DNA from 3 places in the Streptomyces sp. NPDC107765 genome. Region 2 is predicted to be linked to each of the others. Evidence: riboswitches for the same ligand, from Rfam matches in the RefSeq annotation. Region 2 holds a riboswitch; each other region holds the start of a gene.
The links. Region 2 has a riboswitch for cobalamin ahead of nicT (Nickel transporter NicT). Riboswitches for the same ligand answer to the same signal wherever they lie in the genome.

Region 1 (5,919 bases), on a different contig from region 2:
CGCCAGTCGGCTCTCATCGAAGAAAAAGGATTGCCCGGACGGCAGAGTTCACATGGGTGGGCAGCATGGCCGAACTGCGTACCGATCGCCTCGCCCTCCGTCGATGGCGTGACTCCGACCTTGCACCATGGGCGGCGATGAATGCCGATCCCGAGGTGCGGGAGCACTTGGGTGATCCACTCACCCGCGAACAAAGCGATGCCTCCATGGCCCAGTTCCAGGCCGAGTTCGACCAGCGCGGCTACGGGTGGTGGGCGGTTGAAGTGCAGGGCCACCGGGGAGTTCATCGGCTTCGCGGGTTTGGACCAGGTGGATGGCGGCATGCCGTTCACAGGAGTGGAGATCGGCTGGCGACTCGCCCTCGGCGGCGTCCTCGCCGACCGGGAGCAGGCCGATGTCGTCGATGACGATCAGATCGGCCCGGCAGAGCCGTGCGACCGTGCGGGCGGTCGAGCCGTCGACCTTCGACTTGCCGATCGCGGCGGCGAGGATCTCCAGTGTGAACCAGGCGACCCGCAGGTCCTTCTCGATCGCGGCCTGGGCCAGACCCCCGGTGAAGTGCGACTTCCCGGTTCCGGGCGGGCCGGCGATCACCAGGTTCTCCGCGCGGCCGATCCATCCCAAGGTGATCAGGGAGTTCTGGGTGGGTTCGGGGATGGTGGAGTCCTCGGCTCGCCAGGACGCGAGGGTTTTGCCGGTGGGGAAGTTCGCCGAGTGGCGGCGAAGGCGCCGGGTGGCCGCGTCGCGGCTGCTGACCTCCTCGGAGATCAGCAGCCGCAGGACCTCGGCGGGATCCCACCTCTGAGCCCGGGCAGTGGCCAGGACGTCGGGTGCAGCCTTGCGCATATAGGGCAGCCGCATTCGGCGCATCAGCTCGTCGAGTTCCTCGGGCAGGGCCGGGGCCTGTGGAAACGTCATGGTCGGTAATTCCTTCGTGGGTCGAGGTGGGCGCCGATAGGCTCGGCGGATGATCAATATGGCGGTGCGTGGTGACAGCGGGAACGTCGTGGCTCGCGCCAAAGCCGGTGTGGAGTGGACGGTCGGCTTCGCGGATCTGGATTCGGCGGAGTTTCCGATGCTCTGGGCCCTGACTCCGTATGGGGATGCGGTCTTCAACCAGCGGCAGGTGCCGCTGCTGCTGTCGGAACTCGACCGGCTTCCTGCCGAATTGGGCGGTGACTGGGCCGGGCAGGCCCGCGAGCTGTGCGAGGTCGTCGAGCGCGGGCTGCACCTATATCTGTGGTTCATCGGCGACTGACTGCGGCCAGTCGGCCATCGACTCCCCAGCCGCTGTCTGCTGTCGACCCAGGGCTTGCCAGGCGATGGTGCCGTTCTGGACGAAGAGGGCTTCGTCCGCGCGGACGACTTGGCCGACGGGCTCGCTGGCCGCGATGTGCTCCAGGATGGAGAGGTCGTCCTCGGCGAAGCGCCCGGCCGCAGCCGCGAGCCTGAGGGCCTGGTCGACCCGGTCGATGCCCAGGACCGCGGCGAGCTCGACGGCGTGGGCCATCTTGGCGCGGATGCGAGACGCTCCGGCGGGGGCGGCCTCCTTCAGCCAGCGCCCGGCTCCCGGGCCGATGCCCACGAACGCGACCTCCGCCTCCGAGCGCGGTCGCAGCCTGGGCTGATGGACCGAGCGGCCGTCGGGGTGGTCGGGGTAGTGCGCATCGATGAGCTGCGGGACGCCAGGCGTGGACAACTGGTGACGCCAGATCTCCGACAGGTCACCGGACTTGGTGCGGGCCGTGATCGACAGTTCCTCGCCCACGACCCGGCACAGACCCTGGCGCCGGTGTAGCCGGGCGGGGTCGAGTAGCGCACCGAGTTGAAGCTGACGGTGCGGTCAGAGCCGACCACCCGCTCCTCGCCCAGCGCGAGCGCCAGCGGCTCGACCGGCAGGACGTGCATCGAGTCCGCTCCGCGCAGGCGGAGGGGAACCGGTCTCGAGGGATCGGCCTTGCCCCAGCAGAGCGCTCTGCGCTCCATCAGTGCATCGTCGATTTGGGCGACTGCTCAGCGCGCGAGCTAGTGGGGCGTGGGTTCCTCACCCAAGGAAACCGCTGAGACCGGAGGGGGTCACCGCCTCCCCCACCCAGCGAATCCAGGTCGTGAGTACAGCATGCTTCCTTGGCAGGCACTCACCACGCTCGGATGTGCGCACGACCCGGATCCGGGCAGCGTGGCGTAAGCCAGGTGGCAACCCGGACCGAATGGTTCCTGTCATACGGGCCGGTCGCTCATGGGAGCCGACTGCCGGGCTATACCGCCTGAAGTTGCCGGAACTCGTGGACAGAGAGGGGAAATCGAGAGGAAAGAATTTCGGAGCGCAGGTCACCATTGAGGGCGGCGGCCAAGAACTGAGTGCAGGTGTGGGGGAAGTGTTCCCAGCGCTCACCACGTGCCTCATTGACCATGATGGTCCATGCATCGGGGTGCTGGCCGGGACGGACGAGCCAGTAGAGGCACTCGCCGTGGTCGGTGGTGGCCCACGGGATGACTCGGGTTCCTTCTTCTTCGAGTTCAGTGGGCTTTTTCTCGAATTCCCACAGTCCGTCGAGCGCTTCGGTTTGCTGGTCTTCCCATTCGATGAGGTCGTAGTTGTCGTTGGGGCAGCCGGGCTCCAGGACGTAGAGGTAGTCGTCCCAGTTGCTGCCTCCGTACGTGTGGATGAGCTCCTTGTAGTCGCTGGGAAGTTGGATGCCCAGTGCTTGCTCTGCGCTGTCCCAGTCTTTGTCTCGGGGCTGCGCGGGTGGGGGGATGATGTGCGCGAGTAGTTCGAGGGAAGCAGTCATCGCGTGTCCTTGTGCCGGGTGCTGGTGGGATCTTACGCGCCGTCGCTGTGTGCCGTTAGGTGCCTCTCTTCTTGTTCGGTATCAAGGCGACGTTGTGCTGGCCGCTGATTCCGGTGCTCTTGTGTTGCGTGAAGGCGAATCCGTTTGAGCCGTGTGCCTCGATGGTCACGCCCTTGGGGATCTTTTCCGAACCGTCGTAAACGGGGGTGACGGAGTATTGAATTAATTTCGCCCTTCTCGACTGCCTCCTGCAGTTGAGGCCATCTCGGCGCGGGCGACGGTGCTCCCACGGTCGCTCGCCCCCTCGGTCCGGTGTGTACGCTGACCGTGCAGCTGGTTCGCCCTGCCCGCCAGGCAGACGCGTCGTAAGAGGGAACCCGGTGGGAATCCGGGACTGCCCCGCAGCGGTGAGCGGGAACGACCGCCGTCATTCGCACTGGGCCTGGAAGCGACGGGCCCGGGAAGCGACGGCCAGTAGGTGCCTCGGAGAAGAACGAGGCGTGCCCGTGAGTCCGAAGACCTGCCACTGCCCGCGCGCGGACGGCCGTGCGCGGAGATCCCGGTGACCTCGTGGGCGGGTCGGCGTACATATCCGGCGGGCACGCGTGTCGTGGCTCGTCCGGTCTGTCGTCCCTTCGCGTCTGCGCACCCTCCGGGGTCGCTCTCGTCCAGAGCTCGCGAAGGAGAGTTTCGTGACAGCCAAGTCCGCAGCCGCGGCAGTACGGGCCACCGTCCACGGTTACCCCCGGCAGGGGCCGAACCGGGAACTGAAGAAGGCGATCGAGGGCTACTGGAAGGGCCGCGTCACCGCCGACGCCCTCCAGCAGATCGCCGTCGGCATCCGCCGCACCAACTGGCGGCAGCTGGCCGACGCCGGCGTCCACGAGGTCCCGACCGGTGACTTCTCCTACTACGACCACGTCCTCGACACCAGCGTCATGGTCGGCGCGATTCCCGCGCGGCACCGTGCCGCCGTCGACGCCGACGCCCTCGATGGGTACTTCGCCATGGCCCGCGGTACCCAGGACAGCGCGCCGCTGGAGATGACGAAGTGGTTCGACACGAACTACCACTACCTCGTGCCGGAGCTGGGCCCGGACACCGTGCTCGCGGCAGACTCGACTAAGCAGGTCAATGAAGTGAGGGAAGCCCTGGCGCTGGGGCTCGCCGCCCGGCCCGTCCTCGTCGGCCCGGTCACCTACCTGCTGCTCGCCAAACCCGCCCCGGATGCCCCGGCCGGTTTCGACCCGCTCACCCTCCTGGACCGGCTGCTCCCGGTGTACGCCGAGGTCCTCGCGGACCTGCGCGCGGCGGGCGCGGAGTGGGTGCAGCTGGACGAGCCCGTCCTGGTCGAGGACCGCACCCCGGCCGAGCTGAGCGCCGCTTCCCGCGCCTACCGCGACCTCGGCGCCCTCCCCGACCGCCCGAAGCTCCTGGTCGCCTCCTACTTCGACCGCCTCGGCGACGCCCTGCCCGTGCTCGCCAAGGCCCCCGTCGAAGGACTGGCCCTGGACTTCACGGAGGCCGCCGCGGCCAACCTGGACGCCCTGGCCGCCGTCGGCGGACTGCCCGGCAAGCGGCTGATCGCCGGGGTCGTCAACGGCCGCAACATCTGGATCAGCGACCTGGCGAAGTCCCTGTCCACCCTCGGCACCCTCCTCGGTTTCGCCGACCGGGTCGACGTCGCCGCCTCCTGCTCCCTCCTCCACGTCCCTCTCGACGCGTCCGCCGAGCCCGACATCGAGCCGCAGATCCGGCGCTGGCTGGCCTTCGCCCGGCAGAAGACCACCGAGATCGTCATCCTCGCCAAGGGCCTCGCCCAGGGCACCGACACCATCACGGCCGAACTGGCCGCCAACCGCGCCGATCTGGCCTCCCGGGTCAGTTCACCGATCGCCCGCGACCCCGCCGTGCGCGCCCGCGCCGCGGCCGTCACAGCTTTCGACGCCCGCCGCTCCTACCCGTACCGCCAACGCGCCGCCACCCAACGCGCCCATCTCCGACTGCCGTTGCTGCCGACGACGACCATCGGCTCGTTCCCGCAGACCGACGAACTGCGCCTCGCCCGCGCCGACCTGCGCACCGGGCGGATCGACAGCACCGGATACGAGGAGCGTGTCAAGGCCGAGATCCAGGAGGTCCTCTCCTTCCAGGAGAAGACCGGCATCGACGTCCTGGTGCACGGCGAGCCCGAACGCAACGACATGGTCCAGTACTTCGCCGAGCAGCTCACCGGCTACCTCGCCACGCAGCACGGCTGGGTGCAGTCCTACGGCACCCGCTACGTCCGCCCGCCGGTCCTGGCCGGCGACATCTCCCGCCCCGAACCGATGACCGTGCGCTGGACGTCGTACGCCCAGTCCCTCACCGACCGCCCGGTCAAGGGCATGCTGACCGGCCCGGTCACCATGCTCGCCTGGTCCTTCGTCCGCGACGACCAGCCCCTCGCCGACACGGCCCGCCAGGTCGCCCTCGCCCTGCGCGACGAGGTGAACGACCTCGAGACGGCCGGGACTTCGGTCATCCAGGTCGACGAACCGGCACTGCGCGAGACCCTGCCGCTGCGGGCCGCCGACCGCCCGGACTATCTCGCCTGGGCCACGGACGCGTTCCGGCTCACCACCAGCGGCGTGCGGCCGGGCACGCAGATCCACACCCATATGTGCTACGCCGAGTTCGGCGACATCGTCCAGGCCATCGACGACCTCGACGCCGACGTCATCAGCCTGGAAGCCGCCCGCTCCCACATGCAGGTCGCCCGGGAGCTGGCGACGCACGGCTACCCACGCGAGGCCGGGCCGGGCGTGTACGACATCCACTCCCCGCGGGTGCCGAGCGTCGAGGAGGCCGCCGACCTGCTGCGCACCGGCCTCAAGGCCATTCCCGCCGAGCGCCTGTGGGTCAACCCCGACTGTGGTCTGAAGACCCGCGGCTGGCCCGAGGTCCGCGCCTCCCTGGAGCACCTGGTCGCTGCGGCCCGGGAGGTGCGCGCCGAGCTGTCCACAGAGTGACGCACGCGGCGGACTGTCCGCCGACCGGCCCGGGTAACCCTTATTGATAGGGGTGTGAGGTCCATGACGGTCCGACGGATACGGACAGCCGCCGCCACGGCGGCGATACTCACGGG
Region 2 (5,919 bases):
GGAAGCCCCGCCCCTCACGAGGACTGCGCCGCGTCCGAGGACCCGGGCGGAGGCGTAGGGGCCCACACCCCCGCAGCAGTTCCGTCGCGCACGTGCTGCTCGTACGCGACGACCTTGGCGTGGATGACTTCCCGGCATGCGTGCAGGTCCGCCATCTTCGCTTCCACATCGCGCTCGTGCGCGCGCAGCAGCGCCAGCCGGTCCGGCTCATTGCCCGGACCGGAGCGGACGAGGTCGGCGAACTTCCTGATCGTGGCGATCGGCATGCCGGAGGCCCGCAGCCGGTCGCACAGCGCGAGCCAGTCCACGTCCGTCTGCGCATAGACGCGCTGCCCACCGGCGGAGCGCGGGATCTCCCGCAGGAACAGCCCCTCGCGCTCGAAGAACCGCAGCGCGTGAACGCTCATCCCGGTCAAATCGGCGACCCTGCCTATGGACATGCCGTTCGCGTGCTCACCCATCCTGCCCACCCCTCCAGCCTCTCCGGCTCCTCCGCCCGCTCCTTCGGCGAACCGTACCTTGACCTAGCGTGCACTCCAGCTTTTAGCGTCGTCCGCATGATCACGAAGCAGCAGAAGATCGGCACGGGATTCGGCGCGCACAGTACGGCCGACGAGGTCCTGGCCGGCATCGACCTGACCGGCACCACCGCCCTGGTCACCGGCGGATACTCCGGACTCGGCCTGGCAGCGACTCGTGCCCTGGCCCGCGCCGGGGCCCGCGTCATCGTCCCCGCACGGCGGGCAGCCGTCGCCGAGGACGCCCTGCGGGACGTCCCCGAGGCCGAGGTCCGAACGCTCGATCTGGCCGACCTGGAAAGCGTCCGGACCTTCTCCGACCGCTTCCTGCAGACCGGGCGCACCCTCGACATCCTCATCAACAACGCCGGAATCATGGCGTGTCCGGAGACCCGCATCGGGCCCGGCTGGGAAGCCCACTTCGCCGTCAACCACCTCGGGCACTTCGCGCTCGTCAACCGTCTCCGCCCCTGCCTCGCCCCCGGCTCCCGGGTGGTGGCCGTGGCCTCCTCGGGGCACTTCCTCTCCGACATCCGTTGGGACGACCTCCACTTCCGGACCGGCTACGACCGCTGGCTCGCCTACGCGCAGTCCAAGACGGCCAACGCCCTCTTCGCCCGCCACCTCGACCGCCTCGGTGGCCAGAGCGGACTGCACGCCTTCGCCGTCCACCCGGGCAGCATCCTGACCCCGCTGCAACGCCACGTCCCGCGCGAGGAGTGGCTCGCGCACGGCTGGGTGACCCCCGACGGCCGGCCCACCGACGGCTTCAAGACGCCGCAGCAGGGCGCAGCCACCGCGGTCTGGGCCGCGACCTCACCCCTTCTCGACGCGTACGGCGGCGCCTACTGCCAGGACTGCGACCTCGCGGACCCGGCCGAAGGCGACGACATGCTCGTCGGCGGCGTCAAACCGTGGGCCACCGACCCCGAAGCCGCCGCCCGCCTCTGGGAACTCTCCAGCGCCCTCACGGAGACGGATTTCTGAGCCGTCCGGGCCGGCCGAACCGGTGCCGAACGGTGCCGGACCGAGGCGTCCCCCGGGTCCCGCCGGCCGCCGGCGGCGCTGGGCAACGCCGGCGGGACGTGGCACCATCGCGCTCGTGACCAGCAGACCCACCACGGCCCAGGCCCTGCGCGATCTCGCGTTGCTGCGCCGCGTCCGCGACCGGATCGACCGGGAGTACGCCCAGCCGCTGAACGTGGAGGCGCTCGCCCGTGGCGTGAACATGTCGGCCGGGCACCTCAGCCGCCAGTTCCGGCTGGCGTACGACGAGTCGCCGTACTCCTATCTGATGACGCGGCGCATCGAGCGCGCGATGGCCCTCCTGCGCCGTGGCGGCCTCAGCGTCACCGAGGTCTGTTTCGCGGTCGGCTGCTCGTCACTGGGCACCTTCAGCACGCGCTTCACCGAGCTGGTCGGGATGCCGCCCAGCGCCTACCGGCGCCAGGCGGCGCTCGCACCGGCCGAGCTGCCGCCGTGCCTGGCCAAACAGGTGACCAGACCGATCAGGAATCGAGAAGCGCAGGTCACCGAGCGCCCCTAGCGTGAGAGCCATGGACATCACCATTCACACCAGTTTCCTCCCGCACGACGACCCGGACGCCTCCCTGGCCTTCTACCGGGACACCCTCGGCTTCGAGGTCCGCAATGACGTCGGGAACGGCAAGATGCGCTGGATCACGGTCGGCCCCGCCGGCCAGCCCGACACGTCGATCCTCCTGGCGCCGCCGGCCGCCGACCCCGGGGTCACCGACGACGAGCGCCGCACCATCACCGAGATGATGGCCAAGGGCACCTACGGCTGGATCCTGCTGGCCACCAAGGACCTCGACGGCACCTTCGAGCGGGTGCAGGCCGGCGACGCCGAGGTCGTCCAGGAGCCGACCGAGCAGCCGTACGGCATCCGCGACTGCGCCTTCCGCGACCCCGCGGGCAACCTGATCCGCATCCAGGAGCTGCGCTGAGCCTTCCGGCGAGCGCAGCCATGACCACGGGGGAGGGGGCGGGGCCGCGAAGCCCCGCCCCCTCCGCCCCGGCACGCCAGGGTCCTTACGGCGCCGGAGCGCAGCCTCCGCCGTTGCCGGCGGAGCGCGCCGCCCAGCGCTTCTCGACGCCGGCCAGGCGCCAGTACGCCAGCGCCGCGGCCCACACCACCACGAACAGGCCGACGATGATGAAGCCGACGTTGTCGAGGTCGAGGCCGGAGATCCAGCCGGTCACCGGGTCGCTGAGGCCGAGCTTGTCGTGGAGCACGGTCACCAGCTCGATGGTGCCGATGAAGAGCGCGACGGCGATGGACAGACCGGTGATGGTGAGGTTGTAGTAGACCTTGCGCACCGGGTTGGAGAACGCCCACTGGTAGGCGAAGTTCATGAAGGTGCCGTCGAGGGTGTCGAACAGGCTCATGCCCGCGGCGAAGAGCAGCGGCAGGCACAGGATCGCGTACCAGGGCAGGCCGGCCGCGGCGCCGCTGCCCGCCATCACCATCAGCGTGACCTCGGTGGCGGTGTCGAAGCCGATCCCGAAGAGGAAGCCGAGCGGGAACATCTGGCCGGGGCGGGAGATGGAGCGGGTGAACCGGCCCAGGAAGCGGTTCATGAAGCCCCGCGCATCAAGCCGCTGCTCCAGCTCCGCCTCGTCGAAGCGGCCTTCGCGCATCCCGCGGAACACCCGCCAGATCCCGGTCAGCGCAACGAGGTTGAGGGCGGCGATGAGGTAGAGGAACGTGCCCGAGACCGTGGTGCCGACCGTGCCCAGGATCTGGTGGGTGCGGGATTCGTCGTTGAGGAGGGCGCCGGCGAGTTGGGCACCGCCGGCGACGAGGGCGGCCATGACGACCACCACGCTGGAGTGGCCGAGGGCGAACCAGAAGCCGACCGACACGGGACGCTTGCCGTCGGCCATCAGCTTGCGGGTGGTGTTGTCGATCGCGGCGATGTGGTCGGCGTCGAAGGCGTGCCGCATGCCCAGGGTGTAGGCGGTGATGCCGAGTCCGACGCCGAAGACCTGGCTGCCGACGGAGTAGTGGTGGGGCACCACGAGCAGGAACAGCACGCCGAAGGCGACGACGTGCAGCCCGGCTATGACGGCCATCAGGCCCGCGGTGCGTACGGTGTCCTGCCGGCGCCAGCGGAACGTGGCGGGGGCAGGGGTGGTCGGGGTATCGGTGGACAGGGCCATCCGGCGGTCACGCTCCAGCACCTCGTGGATCACTTCGTGAGATGCCGTGGCCGGTCTCCTGGCTTACAGGTGCACGCGTCCATCCCCGCCTTCCCGGCCGCAGGCTGCGGTCAGTGGCGCCGTACCGCGGAGTGCGGGTACGGAAAAGGGCTGGAAACTCCCCGATCACAGTGGCGAGGGCCGCTCCGGACTGGGACCACGAGGTCCGTCACCGGTCTTCCCGAGCACCACGGCGCGCCAACCCTACGGGCCGTCCAGCGATTCCTACAAGCCTGCACAACTGTGCAGGTATCGAAGATCACATTCGGTGACCTGCAAAGATGTCCTCATGCATCTCGTCCCGGCCGAGCGCGCCGACCACCGCATCATCGACGGCCACCGCGTCTGCGACGCCATCGCCGCCATCGGTGAGCCAGGCGAGGTCCGGGCCTGGGCCGACCGCTTCGCCCTGCTCGCCGATCCCGGGCGCCTCGCCCTGCTGCTCGCCCTCCACCGGGCCGGCCCCATCGCCGTCTCCGACCTGGCGGTCGCCACCGGCATGAAGGACACCGCGGTCTCCCAGGCACTGCGCCTGCTCCGGGCCGCCGGAGTGGTGGAGGGCGCCAAGGACGGCCGGGTGGTGCGCTACCGCGTGGTCGATGACGCGACCGCGGCCCTGCTGACGCACTGCACGGCGGCACAGCCCCGGCCGGCGGAGGCATAACGCCGTGGCCCGCTGCCTGGGACAGCGGGCCACGGCGCTACGGGAAGACTCCCGGACCTGGGGCTACTTGACCGAACCGGCCATGATCCCCTGGACGAAGTGCCGTTGGAACGCGAAGAACACGATCAGCGGCACGATCAGGGACAGGAAGGCGCCGGGCGCCAGCACGCCGATGTTGCTGCCGAACTGCCGCATCTGCGACTGCAGGGCGACCGTCAGCGGCTGCGACTCGTTGTCCGCGAAGAGCAGGGCGACCAGCATGTCGTTCCAGACCCACAGGAACTGGAAGATGGCCAGACTGGCGATGGCCGGGCGGCCCAGCGGCAGGATCAGCTGGGAGAAGATCCGCCATTCCCCGCCGCCGTCCATCCGCGCGGCCTCCAGCATCTCCTTGGGGATCTCCGCGAAGTAGTTGCGCAGCAGGAAGATGGCGAACGGCAGACCGTACGCGGTGTGGAACAGGATGACGCCGGGGATGGAGCCGAACAGGCCGAGCGCGCCGAACAGTTTGGCCACCGGCAGCAGTCCGATCTGCACCGGCACCACCAGCATGGCGACCACGACCAGGAAGATCCAGTCCCGGCCGGGGAAGTCCATCCAGGCGAAGGCGTAGCCGGCCAGTGCGGCGATCACCACGACGGCGATCGTGGTGGGCACCGAGATCAGCACGGTGTTCCAGAAGGCCTGGACGATGCCCGAATCCTTCAGCAGCGCCGCGTAGTTGTCGAGCGAGAGCCGGCCGGGCGCGGTCAGCGCGGTCCACCACCCGCTGTTGGCGTTCGCCTCCTCCGTACGCAGCGAGGAGAGGAACAGGCCGGCGGCCGGGGTGAGCCAGACCAGGCCGATGACGAGCAGGAACAGCTGGATCACGGCCCGGCTGATCCGCTTCGCCGGGCGGCGGTCCGACCGCCTGCGCGGCGGGACGGTTTGCTGGGCGGTGGTCATGACTGGCTCCTGCGGAAGCGACGGATGTTGAGGGCCATGGCCGGCACCACCAGGAGCAGCAGCAGGACGCCGAGGGCGCTGCCCAGTCCCTGGTTGTTGCCGCCGCCGAAGGAGACCAGCCACATCTGCAGGGCCAGGACGTTGGCGTCCTGCTGTACGGGCCCGGGCGCGATGATGTAGACGAGGTCGAAGACCTTCATCACGTTGATCACCATCGTCACGAACACCACGCCCAGGACGGGGCCGAGCAGCGGCACGGTGATCCGGCGGAACACCTGCCACTCGTTCGCGCCGTCCATCCGCGCGGCCTCCAGCACGTCCCGCGGCATCGAGGAGAGCCCGGCGCCGATGAGGACCAGGGCGAAGCCGGTCCAGATCCACATGTAGGCGCCGATGATGGCGGGGGTGATGAGGGCCGGGCCGAGCCAGGCGATGCCCTCGTACGGCGGGGCGAAGTCCTTCGCCGGCAGCCGCAGGGCGTACGACCCCGGAGCAAGACCGGTCAGCCGGTAGGAGCCGTCGGCCGCGGTGGTCGCCGTGCCGGCCACCTTGCCACGGGAGTCGACGGCC
Region 3 (5,919 bases), on a different contig from region 2:
CCTTGTCGTAGCCGTGGAGCACCCGGGCGACCTGCTCGGTGCCGGCCGTGAAGGGGACGACGCGGGCGTCGAGGTCGGCGTCGGCGCGGCTGTCGCGCAGCGGGGAGCCCGGCGGCGGCGCGGGGTCCGTGCCGTCCTTGCCGGGGACCGGGCGGTAGCCCTGCGCGGTGAGGACCGGACGGCCGCCGTCCGGGGCGCGCAGCCAGTCGGCGAAGCGGCCGACCGCGGCCTGCCGCTCGGTGGCGTCCGTGGTGCCGCGCCAGTCGACGCGGATCAGCGGGTGGTCGAGCGCCGGGACGTTCTTGGGGTAGTAGGCGACGTAGCGGTCGTCCGTGGCGAGCGGGCCGGCCAGGGCGGGGCAACTGCCGATCGCCCGGCCGAGGTTGTAGTCGGCCAGGGACTTCTCGGAGACCAGCGGCGCCGAGCGGTCGCCCCGGCCGGCGCCGGCGGGGGCCTGGCCGGTGGCGGTGGTGTCGGGGCCGGTGGCCGGGCGCAGTGAGCACAGCAGCTCGGTGCTGTCCGCGTACTGGCTGCCCGGGGCGGAGAGCCGCTGCTCGGCGCCCTCGGCGAGGGCCGGGTCCGGGGAGCCGGAGGAGCCGATGTGCGAGCCGTCGTTGGCGAGGTAGAGGCCGATGGTGTGCAGCAGGCCGGTGCCGGACAGCACCGGGCTGGGGCGCAGCAGTTTGAGGTCCTGGTGGCCGCTGTCGGTGCCGGTGAGCAGGTCCTGCCAGGAGGCGCCCACCGTCTCGACGTCGGCCGGCCGCTTGCCGGCGGGGATGCCGACGACCAGCGGGCTGTAGGCGACCGGGCCGGTGTTGTGCAGGGTCGCCGGGGAGCCCGTGCCGGGCATGCCGCGACGGGCCTCCTCGTAGTCGGCGGTGGATTCCGGGATCCACAGGTCGGGTTGCGGGCCGGGCCGGTAGAGCGGATCGGTGCCCTTGTCGTCCTGCTGTCCCTGGCCGGTGCCCCGGGCCTCGCCCTGCCAGCGGGCGGCGGCGGCGAAGCCCTGGTCGATCTGGTCCTTGGCGGCCGAGTAGACGGTGATCTGGGCGCGCCGGCAGCCCGCCGGGAGGTCGCCCTCGCCCTGCAGCGGGCGGGTGTTGGCCTCGGACATCTCGTAGTCGAACGCGGCCTGGCGCAGGGACGGTTCTGCCTCCGGCGCGGTGAGCAGCCGCAGTTCGAGGGCGGGGGGGCAGTCCGGCGGCGGTTGCAGCAGGTGCCGGACGACGAGCCCGGTGGCGATCAGGACGAGCGCGGTGAGGCAGGCGAGCAGCGGTTTCAGGCGGGGCCGGACGTACTCGTTGAAGTGGCGGCGTAAGCGGACCCGCGGCGGGGTCGGCAGCCGCGCCTCGGGGGTGGCGAAGGACAGCACGACGTCGTCGACGGTGTTCTGCTTCGCGGACCGGGGCTCCCACACGTCGCCCATCGGCGTCCGCTCACCGGCGAGCCGGACCCGTAATTCCCGTACCAGGTCCTCGAAGGTGACGAACCGCCGGCCGGGGAGGCCGTTGGCGAGGATCTGCACCAGGGCGCGGGTGAAGACGGTGCCGCCGGCCGGTTCCTCGCCGCTGAAGATCCGGCGGTTGGGCTGGGCGGCCATCAGCAGCGACATGGGCTTGCGGTGGGAGTGGAAGGCGCCGCCGGCGTTGCCCGCGTAGCAGCACTCCAGGACGATGACGATGCGTTCGGCGCGGGCGCTGTCGAGGCAGGAGAGCACCGCGTCATGCCAGGAGACGGTGGTGTGGCTCTGCCGGGGCACCGAGCCGCCGACCATCAGCCGCAGGTCGCCGCCGTCGCTGCCGACCCAGCCGTGGCCGGAGAAGTACACCAGCAGCAGTCCGCGGGCCTCGTCGGCGGCGGTCTTGAGCGCCTGGCTGAGCTGCTCGGGTTCGGCCGGCCGGCAGGGCGTGATCTCGTCGGCGGTGAACAGGTCCGTGGCGGTCAGCGCGCGGCTCAGCTCGGCGATGTTGTCCTCCACCGCGGGCAGGCGCGTAAGCGTCGCGTAGTCGTGGACAGCGATCAGCAGCGCCCGGTTGATCTTTCCCCGCGCGTCGTATTCGGACATCCGGCTCAGTCCTCGCCGGTGCTGCCACTCTCGTGCGCCGGGCTGCCGGGATCGGGGCGTCCTGGGCCGCCGTCGCCGACGACCTCGACGGCGGGTTCCTCGCCGGCGGCACGCTCCTCCTTGCGGCGCCGCAGCCATTCCCGCACGGCGATGCTCATTCCCTTGGTGACCTCGGTGGCGATCGCGCCGACGATGACCAGGATCAGGTCGTCCACGCCCACGGCCATGTCGGCGGGGCCCGGTTCGTCCCCGTCGCCGGTGAGGTGCGGGGGCTGCGGCCGGTGCTCCCAGGTGTGTTCCCGGCGGCTCAGCCAGGGTTCGCGCTCCAGCCAGGCCCGGAGGTCGTCGAGGTCCTGCTGCGGATTGTCCGTCCCGGTGACCCTGAGGCGGATCTCCTGACGGTCCTCGTGATGGTCGACGTGCTCCGGCATCCCCCAGCCCCCTTCCGGCGGCCCCTTCGCCACCGTGCACCAGATAGTGACGTGGAATCAGGGACGGGGGCAACCGTCCGTGACGCCACCACCACCCTGTGGCGTGCGCCACAGGGCCTGCCGCGGGGCAGCGTCGCAGGTCAAGGGCGAGTTGACGGGCTTCGCGGACCGTGGTGGACTGCCGGGGCCAATCGGCGACAGATGAGGAAGTCCGGTGAGAATCCGGCGCGGTCCCGCCACTGTCACCGGGGAGCGTTCCTCCGACGAGGGCCACGGTCCGTACCGACGTACGGGCGGGAAGGCCGGGGGACACGCCGATCCGGGAGCCAGGAGACTCTGGTCGCCGTCACGTCGAGCCAGGGCGAGGACCCTGAGTGAGGACATACCGCCATGCCTGGCCGCCCGCCCCGCCCCCCACTTCCCGCTGCCGCAGGGCCCCTTCGAGGACCGACGGCGGCCTGATCGGATGCGCGGCGAACACGCGGGATATGCGTGCGGCGCGGCTCTCGGCTTCCTCGGCGACCTGATCGCGGCGGACCCGCGGCGCGGCCATCCGGTGGCCGCGTTCGGCCGGGCCGCCGCCGCCGTCGAGCGCCGGCTGTGGCGCGACCACCGGGGCCGCGGCGCGGCCCACGCCCTGCTGTGCGCGGGCGGCGCGGCGGCCGGCGCGGCGCTGCTGGAGCGGGCCGTACGGCACCGCAGCGGCGCCCGGGTGGCGCTGACCGCGGCCACCGTCTGGGCGGTGCTGGGCGGCACCTCGCTGGGCCGGGAGGCGCGGGCCGTCGGCGGTGCGCTGGAAGCGGGCGATCTGGACGTGGCACGGGAGCGGCTGCCGCATCTGTGCGGCCGCGATCCCCAGGCGCTGGACGGGCCGCAGATGGCCCGCGCGGTGGTGGAGTCGGTGGCCGAGAACACCTCGGACGCGGTGGTGGGCGCCCTGGTGTGGGGCGCGTTCGGCGGGGTGCCCGGTCTGGTGGCGTTCCGGGCGGTGAACACCCTGGACGCGATGGTGGGTCACAAGTCCGCGCGCTACCGGCGGTTCGGCTGGGCCGCGGCCCGACTCGACGATGTCGCCGGCTGGCCCGGCTCCCGGCTGACCGCCGCGCTGACCGTGCTCGCGGGCCCCGACCGGCGCGGTGCGCTCGCGGCCTGGCGGGCGGACGGCGGGGCGCACCCGAGCCCCAACGCAGGTCCCGTGGAGGCGTCGTTCGCGGGCGCGCTGGGCGTGCGGCTGGGCGGCACGCTGGCGTACGGCGGACGGGTGGAGCACCGTCCGGTGCTCAACGGCGCGGCGCGGCCGCCCGCGGTGGCGGACATCGAGCGGGCGGTGCGGCTGTCGCGGCGGGTGAGCGCGCTGGCGCTGGTGGCGACGGTGGCGGGACGGCTGACGGCGGGCGCGGTGCGGCACGGGGTCGCAGGCGGCAGGGGCACGAGCGGGAGGAAGCGCCGGTGAACGGGCAAGGCGGGACGGCCGGGGGGCTCGGCGGCGGGCTGCTGGTGGCCGGTACGACGTCCGACGCGGGCAAGAGCGTGGTGACGGCGGGGATCTGCCGCTGGCTGGTCCGGCAGGGCGTGAAGGTGGCGCCCTTCAAGGCGCAGAACATGTCGCTCAATTCGTTCGTCACCCGTGAGGGCGCGGAGATCGGCCGGGCGCAGGCGATGCAGGCCGCCGCGGCCCGGGTCGAACCGACCGCGCTGATGAACCCGGTCCTGCTCAAGCCGGGCGGCGACCGCAGCAGCCAGGTGGTGCTGCTGGGCAAGCCGGTGGGTGAGCTGAGCGCGCGCGGGTACTTCGGAGGGCCCGGGGGGTCGTCCCCCGGGGAGGCGCAGTACGCGGGCGGGCGGGAGCAGTTGCTGGGGACGGTCACCGACTGTCTCGCCGAACTGCGCCGCACCCACGACGCCGTCATCTGCGAGGGCGCGGGCAGCCCGGCCGAGATCAATCTGCGGCGCACCGACATCGTGAACATGGGCATCGCCCGGGCCGCCCGGATACCGGTCGTGGTGGTCGGCGACATCGACCGCGGCGGCGTCTTCGCGTCCTTCTTCGGCACCACGGCGCTGCTGTCGCAGGAGGACCAGGCGCTGGTCGCGGGGTACCTCGTGAACAAGTTCCGGGGCGATGTGACGCTGCTGGAGCCCGGCCTGGACATGCTGCGGCAGCTGACCGGGCGGCCGACGCTGGGCGTGCTGCCGTACGCGCACGGGCTCGGCATCGACGAGGAGGACGGCCTCCGGGTCTCGCTGCGCGGCGCGGTGCGCGAAAGCGTGGTGGCCCCGCCGCACGGCGCGGACGTGCTGCGGGTGGCGGTCTGCGCCGTCCCGCTGATGTCGAACTTCACCGACGTGGACGCGCTGGCCGCCGAACCGGGCGTGGTGGTGCGGTTCGTGGACCGGCCCGAGGAGCTGGCCGACGCGGACCTGGTGGTGCTGCCGGGCACCCGCGGCACGGTCCGCGCCCTGGCCTGGCTGCGCGAGCGCGGGCTGGCCGACGCGGTCGCCCGGCGGGCCGCGGAGGGCCGCCCGGTGCTGGGCATCTGCGGCGGCTACCAGCTGCTCGGCGAGCACATCGACGACGAGGTCGAGTCGAGGGCGGGCGCCGTCGAGGGCCTCGGGCTGCTGCCCGTACGGGTCCGCTTCGCGGTGGAGAAGACGCTCGCCCGGCCGCTGGGCGAGGCGCTCGGCGAGCCGGTGGAGGGCTACGAGATCCACCACGGCGTCGCCGAAGTGACGGGCGGGGACGAGGCGTTCATGACCGACGGCCGGGGACGCGCCCTCGATGGCTGCCGGGTCGGCTCCGTATGGGGCACGCACTGGCACGGCTCGCTGGAGAGCGACGCCTTCCGCCGGGCCTTCCTGCGGCGGGTGGCGGCGGACGCCGGGCGGGCGTTCGTCCCGGCCCCGGACACCCGCTTCGGCGCGCTGCGCGAGGAGCAGCTGGACCGGCTGGGCGATCTGATCGAGGAGCACGCGGACACCGGGGCGCTGCTGCGGCTGATCGAGAAGGGGGTGCCGGAGGGGCTGCCGTTCGTGCCTCCGGGGGCGCCATGAGGGCCCCCGGAGGCGTGACCCCCGCATGTGCGGGGAGCAAAGAAGCAGCTCCACCAGGTGCTCGTGAAGGAGTGGGCCATCCCCGCATATGCAGGGCCAAGGACCGCCAGCGTGCCGCGCGGCGGAAACAGTGACGACCGGCAACGGACGCAAGCCACTCGAAGGAGTGATCACCACATGAGCACCCGGTATCCGTTCACCGCCGTCGTCGGCATGGACGACCTGCGGCTGGCGCTGCTGCTGAACGCCGTCAGTCCGGCGGTCGGCGGTGTCCTGGTCCGTGGCGAGAAGGGCACCGCCAAGAGCACCGCGGTGCGTGCCCTGGCGGCTCTCATGCCCGAGGTGCCGGTGGTGGCGGGCTGCCGCTTCAGC

Region 1: another riboswitch for cobalamin. It lies ahead of metE (5-methyltetrahydropteroyltriglutamate--homocysteine S-methyltransferase); the one in region 2 lies ahead of nicT (Nickel transporter NicT).
Region 3: another riboswitch for cobalamin. It lies ahead of ACZ7MX_RS26875 (cobalamin biosynthesis protein); the one in region 2 lies ahead of nicT (Nickel transporter NicT).

Annotation. Positions count from the first base shown of each region.
Region 1 covers NZ_JBVKBL010000009.1:344,095-350,013, reverse strand. Annotated here, with positions in the region: partial or broken gene ACZ7MX_RS23655 (GNAT family N-acetyltransferase) at 66-360, shown strand; partial or broken gene ACZ7MX_RS23650 (ATP-binding protein) at 424-846, opposite strand; gene ACZ7MX_RS23645 (hypothetical protein) at 968-1,258, shown strand; gene ACZ7MX_RS23640 (hypothetical protein) at 1,232-1,768, opposite strand; gene ACZ7MX_RS23635 (SMI1/KNR4 family protein) at 2,259-2,792, opposite strand; cobalamin riboswitch at 3,109-3,334, shown strand; gene metE (5-methyltetrahydropteroyltriglutamate--homocysteine S-methyltransferase) at 3,485-5,803, shown strand.
Region 2 covers NZ_JBVKBL010000006.1:49,713-55,631, forward strand. Annotated here, with positions in the region: gene ACZ7MX_RS16520 (MerR family transcriptional regulator) at 15-461, opposite strand; gene ACZ7MX_RS16525 (SDR family NAD(P)-dependent oxidoreductase) at 558-1,505, shown strand; gene ACZ7MX_RS16530 (helix-turn-helix transcriptional regulator) at 1,621-2,064, shown strand; gene ACZ7MX_RS16535 (VOC family protein) at 2,075-2,485, shown strand; gene nicT (Nickel transporter NicT) at 2,571-3,701, opposite strand; cobalamin riboswitch at 3,733-3,948, opposite strand; gene ACZ7MX_RS16545 (ArsR/SmtB family transcription factor) at 4,030-4,404, shown strand; gene ACZ7MX_RS16550 (carbohydrate ABC transporter permease) at 4,468-5,349, opposite strand; gene ACZ7MX_RS16555 (ABC transporter permease) at 5,346-5,919, opposite strand, start outside.
Region 3 covers NZ_JBVKBL010000012.1:65,112-71,030, forward strand. Annotated here, with positions in the region: gene ACZ7MX_RS26865 (vWA domain-containing protein) at 1-2,065, opposite strand, end outside; gene ACZ7MX_RS26870 (hypothetical protein) at 2,071-2,496, opposite strand; cobalamin riboswitch at 2,700-2,833, shown strand; gene ACZ7MX_RS26875 (cobalamin biosynthesis protein) at 2,963-3,949, shown strand; gene ACZ7MX_RS26880 (cobyric acid synthase) at 3,946-5,547, shown strand; gene ACZ7MX_RS26885 (putative cobaltochelatase) at 5,725-5,919, shown strand, end outside.